3 regions of the Bradyrhizobium sp. CCBAU 51753 genome follow, and region 3 is predicted to be linked to each of the others. Evidence: predicted binding sites of a transcription regulator. Region 3 holds the regulator's gene; each other region holds the start of a gene.

Region 1 (6,525 bases), 3.7 Mb from region 3:
ACCTTGGTCGGATCGATGATGCCCTTGCTGACGAGATTGACATACTCGCCGGTCTGACTGTCGAAGCCAAACGGGTACTGGTCCTTCTCCAGGATCTTGCCAACAATGACGGAACCATCCTCGCCCGCGTTGATCGCGATCTGGCGGGCCGGAGCCGACAGCGCCTTGCGCACGATCTCGACGCCAGTCTTCTGGTCGTCGTTCTTGGTGCGGATGCCCTTGAGGTGCTCGGAGGCCCGGAGCAGGGCGACGCCGCCGCCCGGCAGGATGCCTTCCTCGACAGCCGCGCGGGTCGCGTGCATCGCGTCATCCACGCGATCCTTGCGCTCCTTCACCTCGACTTCGGTCGCGCCGCCGACGCGGATCACCGCGACACCGCCCGCGAGCTTGGCCAGACGCTCCTGCAGCTTCTCACGGTCGTAGTCCGAGGTGGTCTCCTCGATCTGCGCCTTGATCTGGGCAATGCGGGCGTCGATGTCGGCCTTCTTGCCGGCGCCGTTGACGATCGTGGTGTTTTCCTTGTCGATCATCACCTTCTTGGCACGGCCGAGCATCTGCAGCGTGACGTTCTCGAGCTTGATGCCGAGGTCTTCCGAGATGGCCTGGCCGCCGGTCAGGATCGCGATGTCCTGCAGCATGGCCTTGCGGCGATCGCCGAAGCCCGGAGCCTTGACGGCCGCGACCTTCAGGCCGCCACGCAGGCGGTTGACGACCAGGGTGGCCAGCGCCTCGCCTTCGACGTCCTCGGCGACGATGACCAGAGGCTTGCCGGTCTGCACCACGGCCTCGAGCAGCGGCAGCAGTTCGTTCAGCGAGGAGAGCTTCTTCTCGTATATCAAGATGTAGGCGTCGTCCATCTCGGCGCGCATCTTGTCGGCGTTGGTGACGAAGTAGGGCGAGATGTAACCGCGGTCGAACTGCATGCCCTCGACGACGTCGAGCTCGGTCTCGAGCGACTTGGCTTCCTCGACCGTGATCACGCCCTCGTTGCCGACCCTCTTCATGGCGTCGGCGAGGAACTTGCCGATCTCGGCATCGCCGTTGGCCGAAATGGTGCCGACCTGCGCGATCTCCTCGTTCGAGGTCACTTTCTTGGAGTTCTTTTCCAGATCCGCGACAACGGCGTCGACCGCGAGATCGATACCGCGCTTTAGATCCATCGGGTTCATGCCGGCGGCAACCGATTTGGCGCCTTCACGGACGATCGCGGCAGCCAGTACGGTCGCGGTGGTGGTGCCGTCGCCGGCAGCATCCGCCGCCTTCGACGCCACTTCGCGCACCATCTGGGCGCCCATGTTCTCGAACTTGTCCTCGAGCTCGATCTCCTTGGCGACGGCAACGCCGTCCTTGGTGATGCGGGGAGCGCCGAACGACTTCTCAAGCACCACGTTGCGGCCCTTCGGACCGAGGGTGACCTTCACCGCATTGGCAAGGATGTCTACGCCACGCAGCATGCGATCGCGGGCATCGACACCTAGTTTGACCTCTTTAGCTGACATGTTTGTCCTCCCTGAATTGAAATTCGTCTCTCACCTGCGAGGCAGCATCGACAGGTGCTCCTCAGGGGTGAGCGCTTGCGGCGGTCAGCGTTAGGCCGCCTTCCTGGAGCCGGAAACGTCGGTGAGAACGCCCATGATGTCGCTCTCCTTCATGATCAGAAGCTCCTGGCCGTCGATCTTGACCTCGGTGCCGGACCACTTGCCGAACAGGACCCGATCGCCTACCGTGAGGTCGATCGGGATCAGCTTGCCAGCTTCGTCGCGACCACCGGGGCCGACGGCGATCACTTCGCCCTGGGAGGGCTTTTCCTTGGCAGTATCCGGAATGATGATGCCGCCAGCGGTCTTCTCTTCGGCGTCGATGCGCTTGACCACGATGCGGTCGTGAAGCGGACGGAATTTCATGCGATCCTCCTTGGCTTTTGTGATTATTGCTGGATTGGCAGTCGCAATGAGCGAGTGCTCACCGCTCCTCACATAAGTCCGTGACACTCCGGCGCAAGGGCTTCGACCCATGTCGCCTGTTGGCCCTTGGTGTCGAACCGCGCCCCTCACTTTGACTACGGCTCTTTTGGGGAGATCGGAGGTGACTGCGGGCATACTAGATCGACGCAAATGACCCGACGCGGAAGTACGTCCTAGTCCAGCGCCTGCCCAATATGCTTTGATGCGCGGGTTAGGACTGAGATACATGGGTGGCTGATGTACATGTTCATTCGAAAGTACACCAACGTTCGTTCGGTTGCGGACGCTGCTCGCCGCGCCAAAAGCGGCATCGGTCAGATCCTAAGAGAATCGCACGGATTCAGATCTTATTACGTATTGGATGGGGGCGATGGCGTCGGTATCGCTGTGATGATATTCGATGACCGCGAAAGCGCTAATGCTGCGAACGATAAAGTGCTGGATTTCGTTCAAGCAAGCCTGCATGACCTTAATCTTGGAGACCCCGAAATCATCGCTGGGGAAGTTTTGGTGAAAATAGAATCTGATGCGTAGTCTTCCGCGCGTCGGTTGCCGCGGGAGAACCAGACTTCTCTGTGTGCGGGCTCTATCGCCGCCTGTAACCCGAAGGCGATAGTCGGCAGGCCGATTGGGATCGCGGCAGGCGGCGGTCGGCCGCATGCGAACGTCTGCGGCAGTCCGGGACACCTTCACTTATTCCAGCGGTCATCCAACTGGGGGCGTCCTATCCAGGCCCTGTTCAGGCACCGGGTTGTCCAGCCAAGCTGCGACTTCCCCTGTAGTCGCGCCTGAGCTTCCTGGTAGGGGCCGACGTAGCGAAGCTGGGTCGGTATTTTGGGATAGATGCGTCGTATCCGCGCAACGGCACGCTCTGCAGCCTTCCTGTCGCGTGCGTCAAAGGCAAATCCGAAGCCGGTGCGCAATCGGTCCGGCAGCAGCTCGGCACTCAGGGTTTGATACCAGCGCGGCGACCGCAACCACGGTCGTCCACCGGCGAAGATCTGTCGAGCTATCTCGCGCGCGGCGGTGCTGACCGACAATGTATCCGATTGCATCGTCGCCGCGGTGTAGGCCGCGAATGAATCCCAATCCGCCGGCAAGTCGCTCGGAGTCAACCCGAACAACGCCCCAAACAGCCGGCTTTCGGCCCAATAGTGCTCGCGCTCTTCGACCGAGAGCGGAGGCAGGATCAGGTCGTGGACGGCCAGAGCGGTGTCGACAAGGGTCGCGTGAACCCAGCGCAATGCTGCGGCCTCGTTGGCGCGGTACGGCGAGCCGCTCTCGAATGGACCAATTGCTTCGGGCAGGCGGCCGACGATCATGGTATGGCGGCGGTGCAGTTGCCGGGCAGCGGTAAGGGACGCATCGAGCGAGCCGAACACCATCGTAAACACCACGTCAAAGGTTCGATGGAAGCGACCGATCGGATCCGCGAAGGTCCGCGAGTGCTCGGCGACCGCGGCGGCGACCCAGGGATGCGCCAGCTGAAGCAGCAAGGCACGACCAGCACCCAAAAAGGTGATGGCTTCTCGGTCGATCCGCCAGGTCATCGAGCCTGGACCAAAAATGCCCTCGACCGGTCCGGCGGCCCGAGCCCGGACGAAATCAAGAGCGAGCTCGAGATCGCTTTCGGAAACCAAATGCGCACCTCCCGAACCAGACGGGGGTATTCCACTGGTCTGTGCAGTCTATCGCAATTCGGCAAGCCAAAGCTCGCCTAGTCGCATGATGTCTACCCGGGCGGAATACGCCGGCCTGATTTGGTCGTGTCCCATGCGGGTAAGCCGAGTGCCGCGGCTGCTGCGACGCCGTTTGCTGAAGGAACTGTCCCACCGCCGCGTCTTTCATACTCCCGCTCGAAAGCGTATTGTTTCGATCGAACGAGCTCACTCTGCAGCGTGGTCGTTCAGAGTATCTTGTTCCCCGATTCAAAAAACTCTCGAAACGAAACGCGGAGGACGCTCATGACCGGCGCAAGGCTGAAACATTACGGCTGGGGACGGGAAGGCGAAGGCATGAGCGCGGAAGAGCGAGCGTTTGTCCTCGGCCGTTACCATGCCAAGTTTGGCGCCCGCGAATTCGAAACGGTCACTGTTCCTGGCCTCGAAGAGCTGTCCTTGCGGGAACCGCGCGTGGTGCCGCCGGCTTCGCTCACGCCGTTCTGCACGACTGAACGCTACGACCGCGCCGCGCACACTTACGGCAAGTCCTATCCGGATTACGTCAGGGCCATGCTCGGCGATTACGGTTGCGCGCCCGATGTCGTGGCCTATCCAACCAACGAGACGGAGATTTCGGCTGTCATGGACTGGGCGGGGTCCGTCGGTGCTTCGCTGACGCCGTTCGGGGGCGGATCGAGCGTGTGCGGTGGCGTCGAGCCGCAGGCCGATGGCATCAAGCACAAGGCGGCCGTCACGCTTGACCTGCGCAATCTCTGCAATGTCGTCGAAGTCGATCCGGTCTCGCGCGCCGCCTTGATCGAAGCCGGTACCTATGGGCCATCGCTGGAAAACCAGCTCAAGCCGCACGGCGTCACGCTGCGGCATTTCCCGCAGAGTTTTGAGTATTCGACTTTGGGCGGCTGGATCGCGACGCGATCGGGCGGCCACTTCGCCAGTCTCTACACTCATATAGACGATTTCGTTGAAAGCCTGCGTGTTGTGACGCCGGTTGGCGTCGTGGAAACGCGCCGGCTTCCCGGTTCGGGTGCGGGGCCGAGCCCCGACCGCATGTTCATCGGCTCGGAAGGAATCTTAGGCGTGATCTCGCGCGCATGGATGCGATTGCAGCCGCGTCCAAAATACCGCGCCGGCGCATCGGTTCGCTTTCCCACTTTCTTCGATGCCGCGCGCGCGGTGCGTGCCGTGGCACAAGCCGGCCTCTATCCCTCCAATTGCCGCATCTTGGACCCGCAGGAGGCGTTCAACACCGGTGCGTCCGACGGCAGCTCCGCCATCATGGTGCTGGCATTCGAATCGGGCGATCATCCCTTGGACGCCTGGTTCAAGCGTGCGCTCGAATGCTGCGCCGACCACCGCGGGACACCGGAGCCCGTAGAGGCCGGCGACGCGCATCTCGAAGGCGCGGCAGGCATCTGGCGCAACGCGTTCATTCGCATGCCCTATGCGCGCGAATTCTTGACGCCCGTTGCTATCATCAACGATACGTTCGAGACCGCCATCACCTGGGATCGGTTCGAAAGCTTTCACGATCAGGTCAAGACGGCAACCGAACGCGCGATTCTGCAGGCGACCGGGGTGAAGGGTGAAGTCACCTGTCGCTTTACCCACGTCTACCCGGACGGGCCCGCGCCCTACTTCTCCTTCCATGCGCGCGGTCGGCACGGTGGGCTGCTCGCGCAGTGGAAGGCCATCAAGGACGCGGCGAGCGACGCGCTGATCGCGGCGGGCGGCACCATCACGCATCACCATGCCGTCGGCCGCGATCACCGACCCTGGTACGACCGGCAGCGGCCACAGCTTTTTGCCGCAGCGTTGCGGGCCGCCAAGCGCGAACTGGATCCCCGCGGCATGCTCAACCCGGGTGTCCTGATCGATCCTTAGGCGGGTGCCGTAGCTTCGACGGATTCTCCGATGGACAGACTAAAAGGGATGTCAGGTAGTCTGCCACGAATCGGAAGCAGCGTGGCTCCATAGCTCTGGGTGGCTTGGGCCACCCGGTCCATCGCCGTCGACCACTTGGATGGATCGTAAGCGGCCTCAGCAAAGGCAGATGCTGCGCTTTCGATATCGAAGCGAGAGCCCAAGCGCGCCTCCGTAGTCTTGGAAGAAATCTTAGATTGAAGCGTAGCGGTCCGCTTCCGTATTGTGGGCGGGAGAATTTCTCATTGAGCCTAGGAGACCCTTGTGCGCGAACTGATCATTAGCCCAAGGTACGCTCGAAGGTGGTGCCGTCCCGCAACATGTGGGTGCACGCCGAAGGAGCAAGGTGTTCCGGAGCTGTGGATGACTTTCGACACCTTCCGTGCCATCAAATGTTGAATGACATTTCACGAACGCCAGCGCGGAGCCAAGCGCGGTCTCGACCGGGGTAGAACTGAGGACGGCCGGGACCGCGCCCTCCACATATGTTCACGGAGGACCAAGCAATGTCCTTGTTACGGCGTCGTCCGAAAGACCGCGCTGCTTTGGAGCACGTGAAAGACCGCGCCTCCGTTATCTTACGCGAGTATGTGCAAGCGGAGATTGAACTCGTCGGAAGGGCTGCGGTTCTCCCCGAAGGGACTGCGGGCACCGTCGAGGGTGTATTTCTGGATGAGTCTCACGGCATGCGCATATCGATCAGAGGCCACATCGGGAAGTGGCCGATTTCGACAATCAAGATGCTTCAACCATAGACGAACCCGGGCCGGGGAAAGTCCATACGCCTGACCGTGCCACTAAGCGTCCTCTTAACCGTCAGCATCGCGCCCAACGCGACGATAGTGTGGCCACAGACCCCGACGATTCGTGAACGACGGGAGCCACGTTCTCGCTGTTGTTGAATGCGCCGGTTCCCCAATAGAAACTTGCTCGACCGATTGCACGGAACGCATGAATTG
Region 2 (6,525 bases), 1.4 Mb from region 3:
GGGTTCGATGGCGGCGGCAACGACAGCGATTACGCGTAAGGCGCAGATCGCGTGAAACGACAACGGCCGCTCGATGAGAGCGGCCGTTTTTGTTTGACCCGTAGCCCGGATGAAGCGAAGCGCAATCCGGGAAAGCCGCGGTGAGACTGCTCCCGGATTTCGCTGCGCTCCATCCGGGCTACAAATTTCACATCACCACGACCTTGGCGCCGACATTGACGCGGCCGTAGAGGTCGATGACGTCCTCGTTGCGCATCCGGATGCAGCCGGAGGAGACGTTGGTGCCGATGGTCCAGGGCTCGTTGGAGCCGTGGATGCGGTAGAGCGAGGATCCCAGATACATCGCGCGGGCGCCGAGCGGATTTTCCGGACCGCCCTCCATGTGCCGCGGCAGATCGGGACGGCGCGCCAGCATTTCCGGCGGCGGGGTCCAGGCCGGCCATTCCTTCTTGGCCGAGATCGTCTTGGTGCCCGCCCATGTAAAGCCGGGCCGGCCGACGCCGATGCCGTAGCGCAGCGCGCGGCCGTCACCCTGCACCAGATAGAGGAACTTGTTCGGCGTATCGACCACGATGGTGCCGGCGCCTTCCTTGCCGTGATACTCGACGGTCTGCTTTTCATATCTCGGATCAAATTGACGCTCCCGCGGATCGACCGCCGCCTCTTCCTGCTGGCGTAGCATCTGCTGCTGCGGATCCATCGGCGGCAGCGACTGCCGGCCGTAATAGCCGGGCTGCTGCTGATACACCGGCTGCTGCGGCGCGTAGCCCTGTGACGACGGCGCGTCGCCGAACAGGAATTCGATGAGGCCGCCGCCCATGTTGCTGGAGCGTTGCGGCTGCACATAGGCCGTGCGCATCTGCGGCTGCGGCGCGTAGAGCACGGTGGGCTCGGAGAGCGGCGCCGCATCGATCGCCATGGCGTGATGCGGAGCGGCAATAAGCGGAGACGCGCCGGCAAGCAGCGCAAGCGTGGTTTTCCTGAACATCGACGTACTCTGTACTGTTTCGTCGTGACCTGTTTCGCGACGGCGCTGAGACCCTGCGCCGCTGCACGTGGTCAATAGGCAGTGAAAACCGCATCGGTTTGGTAAACAGAAGCCGCGTTTCGATTCACCATCCCGCCAAGCGCACGCGGTTTTGCCGGACAGCGTTTATTTTGAATAAATGTCGAGACAACATGGTTAACTGGCGGTGTTCGCCGCGCGTCACGCTGTGCGCGCAATCTGTTCCCGCGTGAACCTCACGTTAAATCGCCTCTGTCTAGAACGGGCGGATTAAAGGGGTGGGAATGTAATCATGTCAGTCAAGCGCAAGCGTTTTCGTGTCGAGCAGGCGATCATGGGCGATGTGGCAATGCCGGAGCCGGAAGCCACGGGCGGCGTCGACCTCGGGCCGATGCACCGCGAGATCATGGCCGAGCTGCGCTCGATCCGCGCCCAGATGGCCGCCGCGCCGGCCCAGGGCGCCGTCGCCGTCACCGAGAGCGCCGGCGCCATCGTGGCGCGCGAGGTCGCCGAGATGCATGCGATGCTCGACACCTACCGCGCCCAGGTCGAGCAGTGCGAGAAGCTCAAGGTCGAGCTCGATCTGATCCACGACGCGATCGGCCGCACCAAGCGCGAGATCGCCGTGCTGCATGGCAAGAGTTTCAATGGCGAGGAGATGGCCAAGGTCAATGGCGAACTCGGCGCCGTGGTCGGCGGCACCGAACAGGCCACCCAGCAGATCCTCGAGGCGGCGGAAGCGATCGACCAGGCCGCGTCCGCGCTGTCGAACAACGTCACGCCGGATCAGCAGAAGCGGCTCAGCGAGGACATCCAGGAGCGCGTGGTCTCGATCTTCGAAGCCTGCAACTTCCAGGACCTCACCGGCCAGCGCATCAACAAGGTGATGCAGACGATGAAATTCATCGAGCAGCACATCAACGAGATGATGGAGATCTGGGGCGGCGTCGACGCCATCAAGGCGCACACCCCGCCGATCGTCGACACCCGCGAGGGCGACGCCCGCCTGCTCAACGGCCCGAAGCTCGACGGCGACGCCGGCCATGCCTCGCAGGACGACATCGACGCGATGTTCAATTGAGGTCTTGCAGAGAGACGCAAAACGCCGGCCCCCGGGCCGGCGTTTTTGTTTGTGACTCTATCCACCGTCATTGCGAGCGCAGCGAAGCAATCCATCGTTCCGCAAACGCGGCACCATGGATTGCTTCGTCGCTCCGCTCCTCGCAATGACGGCCCCTTCCCTTCTCCCCTTGTGGGAGAAGGTGGCGCGAAGCGCCGGATGAGGGGTATCTCTCCGCGAGCGCTGAACGAGAGAGACTGGGACTCGCGGAGAGATACCCCTCACCCGGATTGCATCTACGATGCAATCCGACCTCTCCCACAAGGGGAGAGGTGCACTACCGATGCCGCACTAGTGAATTGGAGGAGCTACTCCCCGCCGCTTACGCCCTCGGCGCGCAGCGGACGTAGACCATGTTGCCGTAGCGGACGCCGGCGTCCTTGTCGACGAAGCGGGTGATCAGGACGCGGCCGTCGAACGAGACGATCTCGCGGTCCTGTTCGCCGGGCGTCGGGCCGGGCGGGCCGATATAGTTCTTGCCGCTCGGCGAGCCCTTCAGCCGCAATTCCTGCGGGGTGGCCTGATCGGCCAGGTGCATGATGACGCCGCCGGACTGGCCGGCGCCGATCACGTAGGGCTGCTTGCACTGGTCGCGCGCGGCCTTTTCGGTGCGCGGGCGATCGGCCGGGTTCTGGAACGAGGCGAGGCCCCAGCGGCCGACGATCTCGTCGGCGCGGATCGTCGCGGGCATCTCCGGGGCCACGCCCGGCTCCGTCGGCGGCGGTGGCTCGTTCGACGAGAACGACGGCAGGCTCATGCTGCTGCACGCCCCCAGGAATAGCGTCAGCGCCGGAATGGCCGCGAACCGTGCGACCAATCGCGCGTTGAATGACCTGATCATCTTCATCCCCCGAACTTGATCCCGGCCGCACCCGTCCTGCAGCCAAGCGTAAAACGTAAAGCGGAGCAATGACGTCCGGCAAAGTGACAGCATCGCTACGATTTGGTTTCTGGTCCACCATCCTATATTGGCCTCAAGAAGGCCTTAACCCCGTTGCTTGACAGGAACCGCGCCAGGCCATATTCCCGGCGCGCTATTAGCACTCTCGCACCACGATTGCTAAGGGCGTCGGCGTCCCGCACCGGCGCCGACCGGACCGGCATTCAGCGCCGGTCGCGATGAACCGGACCTGAAACCGAGCCTCCAAGAGGACCTCAACAGAGGAAACGCCATGGCTAAATCCACCTTCCGCCCGCTGCATGACCGCGTCGTGGTCAAGCGTATCGATGCCGAGGAGAAGTCCAAGGGCGGCATCATCATTCCGGATACCGCCAAGGAAAAGCCCTCCCAGGGTGAAATCGTCGCTGTCGGCCCGGGTGGCCGCGACGAGGCCGGCAAGCTGATCCCGATCGATCTCAAGGTCGGCGACCGCGTGCTGTTCGGCAAATGGTCGGGCACCGAGGTCAAGCTCGACAACCAGGAACTCCTGATCATGAAGGAGTCCGACATCATGGGCGTGCTGGCGTAAGCGCGCCCTCTCCCACAATCCATACCGTCATGCCCGGGCGTAAGCGCGAAGCGCGTCTTCAAGCCGACGACCCGGGCATCCATCAAGCTTCGGAAGAGTCTTGCAGGAGCGATGGATTGCCGGGTCACTTGGTACGAAGACGCACTTCGTGCTTTAGCCCGGCGATGACGAACCTAAGACGCAGCAAGCACATTACCGACATTCAGGAGTTGAAGAGATGGCTGCCAAGGACGTGAAATTCGCCGGAGAGGCCCGCGAGCGCATGCTGCGCGGCGTCGACGTGCTCGCCAATGCCGTCAAGGTGACGCTCGGCCCCAAGGGCCGCAACGTCGTCATCGAGAAGAGCTTTGGTGCCCCGCGCATCACCAAGGACGGCGTCACCGTCGCCAAGGAGATCGAGCTCGAGGACAAGTTCGAGAACATGGGCGCGCAGATGCTGCGCGAGGTCGCTTCCAAGACCAACGACACCGCCGGTGACGGCACCACCACCGCGACCGTGCTGGCGCAGGCCATCGTCCGCGAGGGCGGCAAGGCGGTCGCCGCCGGCATGAACCCGATGGACCTCAAGCGCGGCATCGACATCGCGGTGTCAGCCGTGATCAAGGATCTCGAGAAACGCGCCAAGCCGGTCGCCGCCTCCTCAGAGGTCGCCCAGGTCGGCACCATCTCGGCCAACGGCGACGCCGCGATCGGCAAGATGATCGCGCAAGCGATGCAGAAGGTCGGCAATGAGGGCGTGATCACGGTCGAGGAGAACAAGTCGCTCGATACCGAGGTCGACATCGTCGAAGGCATGAAGTTCGACCGCGGCTATCTGTCGCCGTACTTCATCACCAACGCCGAGAAGATGACCGCCGAGCTCGAGGATGCCTACATCCTGCTGCACGAGAAGAAGCTGTCCGGCCTGCAGGCGATGCTGCCGGTGCTGGAAGCCGTGGTGCAGTCCGGCCGTCCGCTGCTGATCCTCGCCGAGGACGTCGAGGGCGAGGCGCTGGCGACGCTGGTGGTCAACCGCCTGCGCGGCGGGCTCAAGGTCGCCGCCGTTAAGGCGCCGGGCTTCGGCGATCGCCGCAAGGCGATGCTGGAGGACATCGCGATCCTGACCGGCGGCCAGCTGATCTCCGACGAGCTCGGCATGAAGCTCGAAAGCGTCACGGTGAACATGCTCGGCCGCGCCGGCAAGATCGTGATCGACAAGGAGAACACCACCATCGTCAAGGGCGCCGGCAAGAAGAAGGACATCGACGCCCGGGTCGGCCAGATCAAGGCGCAGATCGAGGAGACCACCTCGGACTACGACCGTGAGAAGTTGCAGGAGCGTCTCGCCAAGCTCGCGGGCGGCGTTGCCGTGATCAAGGTCGGCGGTGCGACCGAGGTCGAGGTCAAGGAGAAGAAGGACCGGGTCGAGGACGCGCTGAACGCGACCCGCGCCGCGGTGCAGGAAGGCATCGTGCCCGGCGGCGGCGTGGCGCTGCTGCGCGCCAAGAAGGCGGTCGGCCGTCTCTCCAACGACAATGCCGACGTCCAGGCCGGCATCAACATCGTGCTCAAGGCGCTGGAAGCTCCGGTCCGCCAGATCTCGGAGAACGCCGGCGTCGAGGGCTCGATCGTGGTCGGCAAGATCCTCGAGAACAAGTCGGAGACCTTTGGCTTCGACGCCCAGACCGAGGACTATGTCGACATGGTCGACAAGGGCATCATCGACCCCGCCAAGGTGGTGCGCACCGCGCTGCAGGACGCCTCCTCGGTGGCCGGCCTGCTGGTGACCACCGAAGCGATGGTCGCCGAAGTGCCGAAGGACGCAGCGCCTGCGATACCGGGCGGCGGCGGCATGGGTGGAATGGGCGGCATGGGCGGCTTCTGAGCCGCGACCGCGCATCGCTACCGAGATCGAAGGCCGCCTCCGGGCGGCCTTCCTTTTATTTGGTGTCTTTCTTGTCGCCGTCGTCCGGATCATCATCGGGGGCGGCAGCGCTGTCTTCCCTGTCGCGCCGCTTCTGTCGCAGAACCTGACGCTCGATCTTGGTCAGTTCACGAAAGTCGCTGGCAACGAGGCCGACGGCCCCCGGACATGCATCGCCACGCAGTGTTGCAATCGCACGCAGAGACGGATCATCGGCTTCGCTCTGCCGCGGGTCCTGAATTCCGAGGATACGGCCATTGTAGATGAATCCCCTCGCGATATAGGGGGCGCCGTCCGCTTCGCACATCAGCTTGTTGATCGCTTCCGCGCGCGCCAGGCGGATCGTCTCGTTGGCCGCCCGATCGGAATTGATGAGTTGATCCGATACCAGTTGTTTCGCGTCCGCCTTTCGGGCGGGGTCGAGCACCTGCAATCGTGCCACGACCACCTGACGAATCTCCTCGCTCTGGATGCGCTCCTGGGCACGCACAACCAGCGTCTTGAATCCGGCGGCATCGAGGGTTTGCGGCAGATCCGGGTTGTTGCGTTCCACCGATCCGGGCATCAGGGTTTTGGGATACACTGGGCGCGCATTCACGCCGATCAGGATCGCTCCGGCATGATCATCGAAGTTGACGAAGGCGCGATAGAGCCTGGCCGTGCGGAACGTCGCATTCGCCAGCGTAGCGCCGCGAAAGGTTGCGCCCTGCAATTGCGTCTCCAGCAGGCTGCCGAACGACAGGTCTGCACCGTCGAGATTGGCGCCCTGCATCTGAGCGCCGAACATCGATGTTGCCGTCAGGTTGGCATTGGCGAGCGAGGCGCCTTCGAGCCGCGCGTAGGTGAAGGCCGCACCAGTTAGATCGGCGTCATCGACGATGGCGCCCTGCATCATCGCGCGGGCGAACCGCGCCCCGCGTAGGTTGGCGTGGTTGAAGGACGCGCCGTGCAGCACGGCCTCGGAGAAGTCGGCACCGCGCAGATCGGTAGCGTGTTCCTCGTCGCAGGAATCCGCCTTGGCACGCTG
Region 3 (6,525 bases):
AGCACTTCGAGGCCGGCGATCTTGCCGGCGTCCTTGGTGGCCTGACGCTGGGCGTCGTTGAAATAAGCGGGAACCGTGATGACGGCCTGATCGACCTTCTGGCCGAGATGCGCCTCAGCGGTCTCCTTCATCTTCTGCAGGATGAAGGCCGAGACCTGCGAGGGCGAATAGGTCTTGCCGTCGGCTTCGACCCAGGCGTCGCCGTTCGATGCCTTGACGATCTTGTAGGGAACGAGCTTCTTGTCCTTCTCGACCATCGGGTCGTCATAGCGGCGGCCGATCAGGCGCTTCACCGCAAAGAACGTTCGCTCGGGATTGGTCACCGCCTGGCGCTTGGCCGGCTGGCCGACGAGGCGCTCGCCATCGTCTGTGAAGGCAACGATCGACGGCGTCGTCCGCATGCCCTCGGCATTCTCGATCACCTTGGCATTTTTGCCATCCATTACGGCGACGCACGAATTCGTGGTGCCGAGGTCGATCCCAATGACCTTACCCATGGTTTTCATATCCTCTTTGCTACGGCAGGTTGGTTGGGCCCTGACGGCGCTCCGTACCGAACCCCCAGACGTTCACATACTCGCGATATTGCGACGGTGAGCCTGATATAGGAGAGAGGGTCCCGCCCGCAAGGACTGGACGCAACGTTGAGGCCTGAAAAGACTGACGTTTGAAAGATTGTGTCAGCCCGGGCGCGGCGCCGGTTCAAGCTGCCAACATGTTAATAAATCGGCAATGCTGCGGGTGTGATCGACCACCGCGAGGCGTCCCCGCTGTTGAGTGAACGCTCACAAACGAGCCTGCGCTCGCCGGCCGAACACCGCATTCGGGCGCGATATTTGGCCGCTGGCGCGCGCGGCGGGCGTGTGATCCGCTTCCCCGGAAATGGCCGGAAACACTGGAAACGGCGGCCTATCCGGGGGAAAACCCGATGAATCCGGCCGGTGCGGCAGGAACGAAGCTCGGTCCAACCCTGTTGCAGGGCCATCAAAACCGCTAAAAGCGGGCCGACTGAATGAGGCCCACCAGCCCTGCATCGGGCCGTCGAGCGGCCTCAAGCAAACCCGGTAGATCCCTCCCATGACGCCATTTCGAGTTCTCGCTGCGGTTGCCTTTCTGATTGCCGCCACCTGCGCTGCGTTCGCGGCGGACGTGGTGTTTCCGCCGGGCGCGCATGTCGGGATGAAGCCGCTGGTCGGCCTGGTCCGTGCGAAATCGTTCATCGGCTTCGAGACCGAGGATCAAGGCGTCAAGGTCCTGATCGCCGATCTGCCCGCCGACGCCTATGCCGAGGTGGTCGGCGCCTTCAAGGCCAATCCCGGCGGCACCGGCAACATCAAGCCGGAGAGCCTCGAGACCCCCGCCGGCCTCGCCTATTACACTGTGGAGAGCGCGCGCGACGGCGCCACCAATGTGCGGCGCTATTCCATGATCCTGCCGGGCCCGACCTTCTCCGGCTATGTCGCGATGCAGGTGCCGGAGAACGCCGGCAAGATCTACACCGACGAGGCCGTGCGGCAGATGTTCGCCACCGCGGCGATCCGCACCGAGGTGCCGGTCGACGAGCAGCTCGGCATGATGCCGTTCAAGGTCACGCAGCTCAGCGACTTCAAGACGGTCCGCATGCTGGCGCCGGGCGCGGCGCTGCTCTTGGCCGACGGCGACGAGAAGAGCCTCGAGGGCAAGCCGTTCATGCTGCTCGGCCTCGTCGGCTCGGCCCCGGCCACCCCCGATGACCGCGGCCGCTTCGCCCAGCAGATCGCCACCACGATCCCCGGCGTGCGCGACGGACGTATCACGATGTCCGAGCCGATCCGGATCGACGGCTTGCCCGGCTACGAGACCCGGATCGACGCCACCAGCGGCAAGGACAACACGCCGGTGACCATCGTGCAGTGGCTGCGGTTCGGCGGGCAGACGTCGATGCGCATCATCGGCAGCTCGCCGCGCACCGATTGGGAGAAGGCGTTCCCGCGCTTCCGCGCCGTGCGCGACGGCATCCAGCCGCGCGGCTGACGAGAGCGCTTTCTAGCGAAGTGGGTGCCGGTTCGCGTGAAGAAAACGCGTCAAAACAAGAATCTAGAGCTCCGTTCCGATTCCGTCGGAACGGAGCTCTAGCGTTTCGCAAAGCCCGCCGCAAAATCGCACTTTCGCAGCTCCGCGAACGGAACTAGCCTTCTCGCAAGTCTCATGCAGAGCGAGGAGGGCGCGATGTTGGATCGACGGCGGGTGGTTGCAGGCATCGGTGCGGCGGCGCTTGCGAGCCTGGTTCCGGGGCGGCTGCGGGCGGCAGCGATCAAGCCGGACGATGCCTCGGCGCTGCTGGTGATCGATGTCCAGAACTGCTTCCTGCCCGGCGGCAGCCTCGCCGTGAAGGATGGCGAGCAGGTGGTGCCGATCATCAACAGGATCGCCAAGAGCTTTGCCAATGTGGTGATCACGCAGGACTGGCACACGCCCGGGCACATCTCCTTTGCCTCGGTCCATTCCGGCAAGAAGCCGTTCGAGACCATCGACCTCGCCTATGGCAAGCAGGTGCTGTGGCCCGACCATTGTGTGCAGGGCACCGACGGCGCCGCGCTGTCGAAGGATCTCGCAATCCCGCAGGCCGAGCTGATCATCCGCAAGGGATTTCACAAGGACGTCGACAGCTACTCCGCCTTCACCGAGGCCGACGGCAAGACCACCACGGGCCTTGCCGCCTACCTCAAGGCGCGCAAGGTCAAGCGCGTCTTCGTGGCCGGTCTCGCCACCGATTTCTGCGTGGCCTGGACCGCGCTCGATGCCCGCAAGGCCGGCTTCGAGACCTCGGTGGTGGAGGACGCCTGCCGCGGCATCGACACCCAGGGCTCGCTCGCCAAGGCCTGGGCCGACATGGCCAAGGCCGGGGTCAAGCGCATCCAGTCGTCGGATATTGCCTAGGGCGCGCTGCGCATGGCCGAATCCGCGGCACCGTTCGCATTCGAGTTCGTGCAGCGCGGGCCGTCGCCGCAACTGGCCGGCACGATCATCGCCATGACCGGCTATCGCGAGACGGCGGGCGGCCGGTTCGCCCAGCGCCAGACCGCGCCGCTGATCGTTCCGCTGATCATCAGCTTCGGCACGCCGTTCCTGATCGCGCTCGGACGCGAGCCCGAGGCATCGGACCGTCAGCTCAGCTTCGCCGCCGGACTTTATCCGGGACCGGTCTATATCGAGTCCGACGGCGGGGCCGCCTGTGTGCAGGTGGATTTCACCCCGCTCGGCGCCTATCGCGTGTTCGGCGGTGCCGTCACCGAACTCGCCGGGCGCATGGTCGCGATCGACGACGTGCTCGGCCATGACGGCCATCGCCTGCGCGAGCGGCTTGGCGCCGCACCATCGTGGCAGCGCCGCTTCGACCTGATCGAGGACTTCGTGCTGCGCCGCATCGGCCGCCCGCCCTCGCCCGAGATCGTGTTCGCCTACCGTAGGCTGGCGCGTTCCGGCGGCGCCGCCCGCATCACGGCGCTGGCCGGCGAGATCGGCTGGAGCCGCAAGCACCTCGTCGACCGGTTCCGGTCCGAGCTCGGCCTGCCGCCCAAGGCGCTGGCGCGCCTGATGCGCTTTCACCGGGCGAGCCGGCTGGCGCAGAGCGGTGCAGCTGGCGGATGGGCAGGAATCGCGGCCGAAACCGGCTATGCCGACCAGGCCCACCTCGCCCGCGAATTCGTCGAATTTGCCGGGGAACCGCCGACCGCCTGGGCGCGCCGCTTGGCGCTGACCGACAGCCGGCTGGTGCGCTTCGAGGATGAACCGGCGGACTGGTAACAAACCTTCAAGCCGATGCCGCGTTGGCCTGCGCATAGTGGCGACATCAGGCGATCAGCAACGAGGCCCAACGACCATGACCAACGAAATCGAACCACCGCGCATCTACCCGACGCTCCGCTGCAGCGATGCCGAGGCGATGATCGACTGGCTCAAGACCGTGCTCGGCTTCACCGAACACGTCGTCTATCGCGATGGCGGCGTGATCCACCATGCCGAGCTCGCCTTTGGCTCGTCGATGTTGATGCTGGGCCAGAGCCGCGACGACGCCTACGGCAAGCTGGTCGGCGACCTCGATGGCCGCCGCACCGATTCGATCTATATCGCCGTCACCGATCCCGATGCGCTGCATGCCAAGGTCAAGGCCGCGGGCGCGAAGATCGAGATGGAGCTGCGCAACACCGACTACGGCAGCCGCGATTTCGCCTGCCGCGATCCGGAAGGAAATCTCTGGAGCTTCGGCACCTATTGGCCGAAGGCGCACGAGAAGCCGCTGGCCTAACGCCAGCGGCACACGCGAACGATCAGGCGGTGAAGTCGGTGGCCGGGGCGGCCTTGGCGCCGCCCTTGGAGACGCCGACCAGCGCCGGGCGCAGCACGCGCTCGCCGATCATGTAGCCGGCCTGCATCACCTGCACCACGGTGCCCGACGGCACCGACGCATCGGGCACTTCGAACATCGCCTGCTGGAAATTCGGATCGAATTTTTCGCCGATCGGATCGAACTTCTTGACGCCGTTTTTCTCCAGCGCGTTGAGCAGCGAGCGCTCGGTCAGCTCGACGCCTTCGATCAGCGCCTTCAGCCCGGGATCGGCGGCTTCCTTGGCCTCGGCCGGCACCGCGTCGAGCGCGCGCTGCAGATTGTCGGCGATCTCGAGCACATCGCGGGCGAAGCCGGTGATGCCGTAGGTCTTGGCGTCGGCGACCTCGCGGCGGGTGCGCTGCCGGAGGTTCTCCATCTCGGCCAGCGTGCGCAGCGTCCGGTCGCGCGCCTCGGCCAGTTCCTTGGCCAGCGCCTCCGCCGATCCCACCTCGGGCTCGTCAGGCATGACGTAGGGCTTCGAGACCACGGGCTCACCCGTCGGCGCCGAATTCTCGGTGTTGTCGTTGGCCCGGTTCGGATCGGTCATGGCGTGCCTTCTCGAAAACTCGCGTCGGTTCAAATCTTGGGGATTGTTGGCCGGGTATCGTGCTTTGAGCGATGAAAATCAAGCGTTAGATGGGTTTGGAACGCGGCTCGCCCCGGCATGGTTTCCACCTCCCATGGAGGAACCGGGTCAAATTGAGCGAAGTTCGATCCGATCAGCCGCCCAAAATCTTGCTGACGACCCGCGCGGCGTAGTCGACGGTCGGGATCACCCTGGCGTAGTTCAGCCGGGTCGGACCGATCACACCGAGCACGCCGACGATCCGGCCGTGGGCATCGCTGTAGGGCGCGATGATGGTCGAGGAACCCGACAGCGAGAACAGCTTGTTCTCCGATCCGATGAAGATCCGCACCCCCTCGCCGCGTTCGGCGCGGCCGAGCAGATCGATCACGCCGCGCTTGGTCTCTAGGTCGTCGAACAGCGACTTGATGCGCTCGAGATCGTCGAGCGCGTGCAGATCCTCCAGCAGATTGGCGTGGCCGCGCACGATCAGCTGGCGATCCTCGCTCTCGCCGCCGGACCAGCTCGCGATCCCCGCCGCGATGACCTTTTGCGTCAGCTGGTCGAGCTCGGCGCGGCTCTGCGTCAGCGCCGTCTCGAGCTCGAGGCGGACCTCGGCCAAGGTCCGGCCGCGGAGCCGCGTATTGAGGAAATTGGTCGCCTCCGTCAGCGCCGAGGAGGGAACCCCCGGCGGCAGCGCCAGCACGCGATTTTCGACGCTGCCGTCCTCGCCGACCAGCACCACCAGCGCCTTCTCCGGCTCCAGCCGCACGAATTCGATATGCTTCAGCCGCGCATTCGCCTTGGGCGTCAGCACCACCGCCGCGGCGCGGGTCAGCCCCGACAGCCGGGTCAGCGCCTCGCCAAGCGCGGCCTCGACGGTTTGCGCGCGGCCGACGGAGGCAAGCTGGGTCTGGATCGACTGACGCTCGTCCTCGGTGAGGTCGCCGACCTGCATCAGGGCGTCGACGAAGAAGCGCAGGCCGAGCTCGGTCGGCAGCCGGCCGGCCGAGGTGTGCGGCGCGTAGATCAGCCCGAGCTGTTCGAGGTCCGACATCACATTGCGGACCGAAGCCGGCGATAGCGGTAACGCGATCAGGCGCGAGATGTTGCGCGAGCCGACCGGTTCGCCGGTCGCAAGGTAGCTTTCGACGATTTGACGAAAAATATCGCGCGAGCGCTCGTTGAGCTGGGCCAGCCCTGCGTAGGGCGTGATCAGGCCAATCGGATCGTGCTGAGCCACACTCCACTCCTTGGTAGCTCCCCTAATTTGTCGATCCGGGGGGCCGGTGACAAGCAGCATTCGGCCCCCGGATCGCCCCCAAATCCCTGGCCGAAAACCCTTGCCGCTGCCCGTTCCCCCTCCTACAAGCACCGCCAGCCATCTCACGGATTTTCGGAGGATTTCCAATGCGGCCAAGCCGCCGTGCGCCCGATGAACTGCGTCCCGTCACACTGGAACGCGGCGTCGTCAAATATGCCGAGGGTTCCTGCATGGTGAAGTTCGGCGACACCCATGTGCTGGTGACCGCCACGCTCGAGGAGCGCCTGCCGCCATGGCTGAAGGGCCAGGGCCGCGGCTGGGTCACCG

What was found. The regulator HrcA, encoded in region 3, represses chaperone genes, less so after heat shock. The targets are predictions, from matches to a motif close to GTTAGCACTCNCNNNNNGNGAGTGCTAAC.
Region 1: a site for HrcA is predicted at 1,938-1,966, ahead of XH93_RS25640 (co-chaperone GroES). Genes of this name have one in related genera too.
Region 2: a site for HrcA is predicted at 3,163-3,191, ahead of XH93_RS07190 (co-chaperone GroES). Genes of this name have one in related genera too.

The regions. Positions count from the first base shown of each region.
Region 1 covers NZ_CP030037.1:5,620,215-5,626,739, reverse strand. The annotation lists gene groL (chaperonin GroEL) at 1-1,499, opposite strand, end outside; gene XH93_RS25640 (co-chaperone GroES) at 1,590-1,904, opposite strand; gene XH93_RS25635 (hypothetical protein) at 2,202-2,498, shown strand; gene XH93_RS25630 (oxygenase MpaB family protein) at 2,654-3,604, opposite strand; gene XH93_RS25625 (FAD-binding oxidoreductase) at 3,929-5,527, shown strand.
Region 2 covers NZ_CP030037.1:1,565,177-1,571,701, reverse strand. The annotation lists gene XH93_RS07210 (DUF2076 domain-containing protein) at 1-39, shown strand, start outside; gene XH93_RS07205 (L,D-transpeptidase) at 188-988, opposite strand; gene XH93_RS07200 (protein phosphatase CheZ) at 1,299-2,087, shown strand; gene XH93_RS07195 (hypothetical protein) at 2,449-2,967, opposite strand; gene XH93_RS07190 (co-chaperone GroES) at 3,299-3,595, shown strand; gene groL (chaperonin GroEL) at 3,813-5,459, shown strand; gene XH93_RS07180 (pentapeptide repeat-containing protein) at 5,515-6,525, opposite strand, start outside.
Region 3 covers NZ_CP030037.1:169,358-175,882, forward strand. The annotation lists gene dnaK (molecular chaperone DnaK) at 1-497, opposite strand, end outside; gene XH93_RS00775 (hypothetical protein) at 1,078-2,013, shown strand; gene pncA (bifunctional nicotinamidase/pyrazinamidase) at 2,209-2,919, shown strand; gene XH93_RS00785 (helix-turn-helix domain-containing protein) at 2,932-3,786, shown strand; gene XH93_RS00790 (VOC family protein) at 3,863-4,288, shown strand; gene grpE (nucleotide exchange factor GrpE) at 4,311-4,916, opposite strand; gene hrcA (heat-inducible transcriptional repressor HrcA) at 5,089-6,177, opposite strand; gene rph (ribonuclease PH) at 6,345-6,525, shown strand, end outside.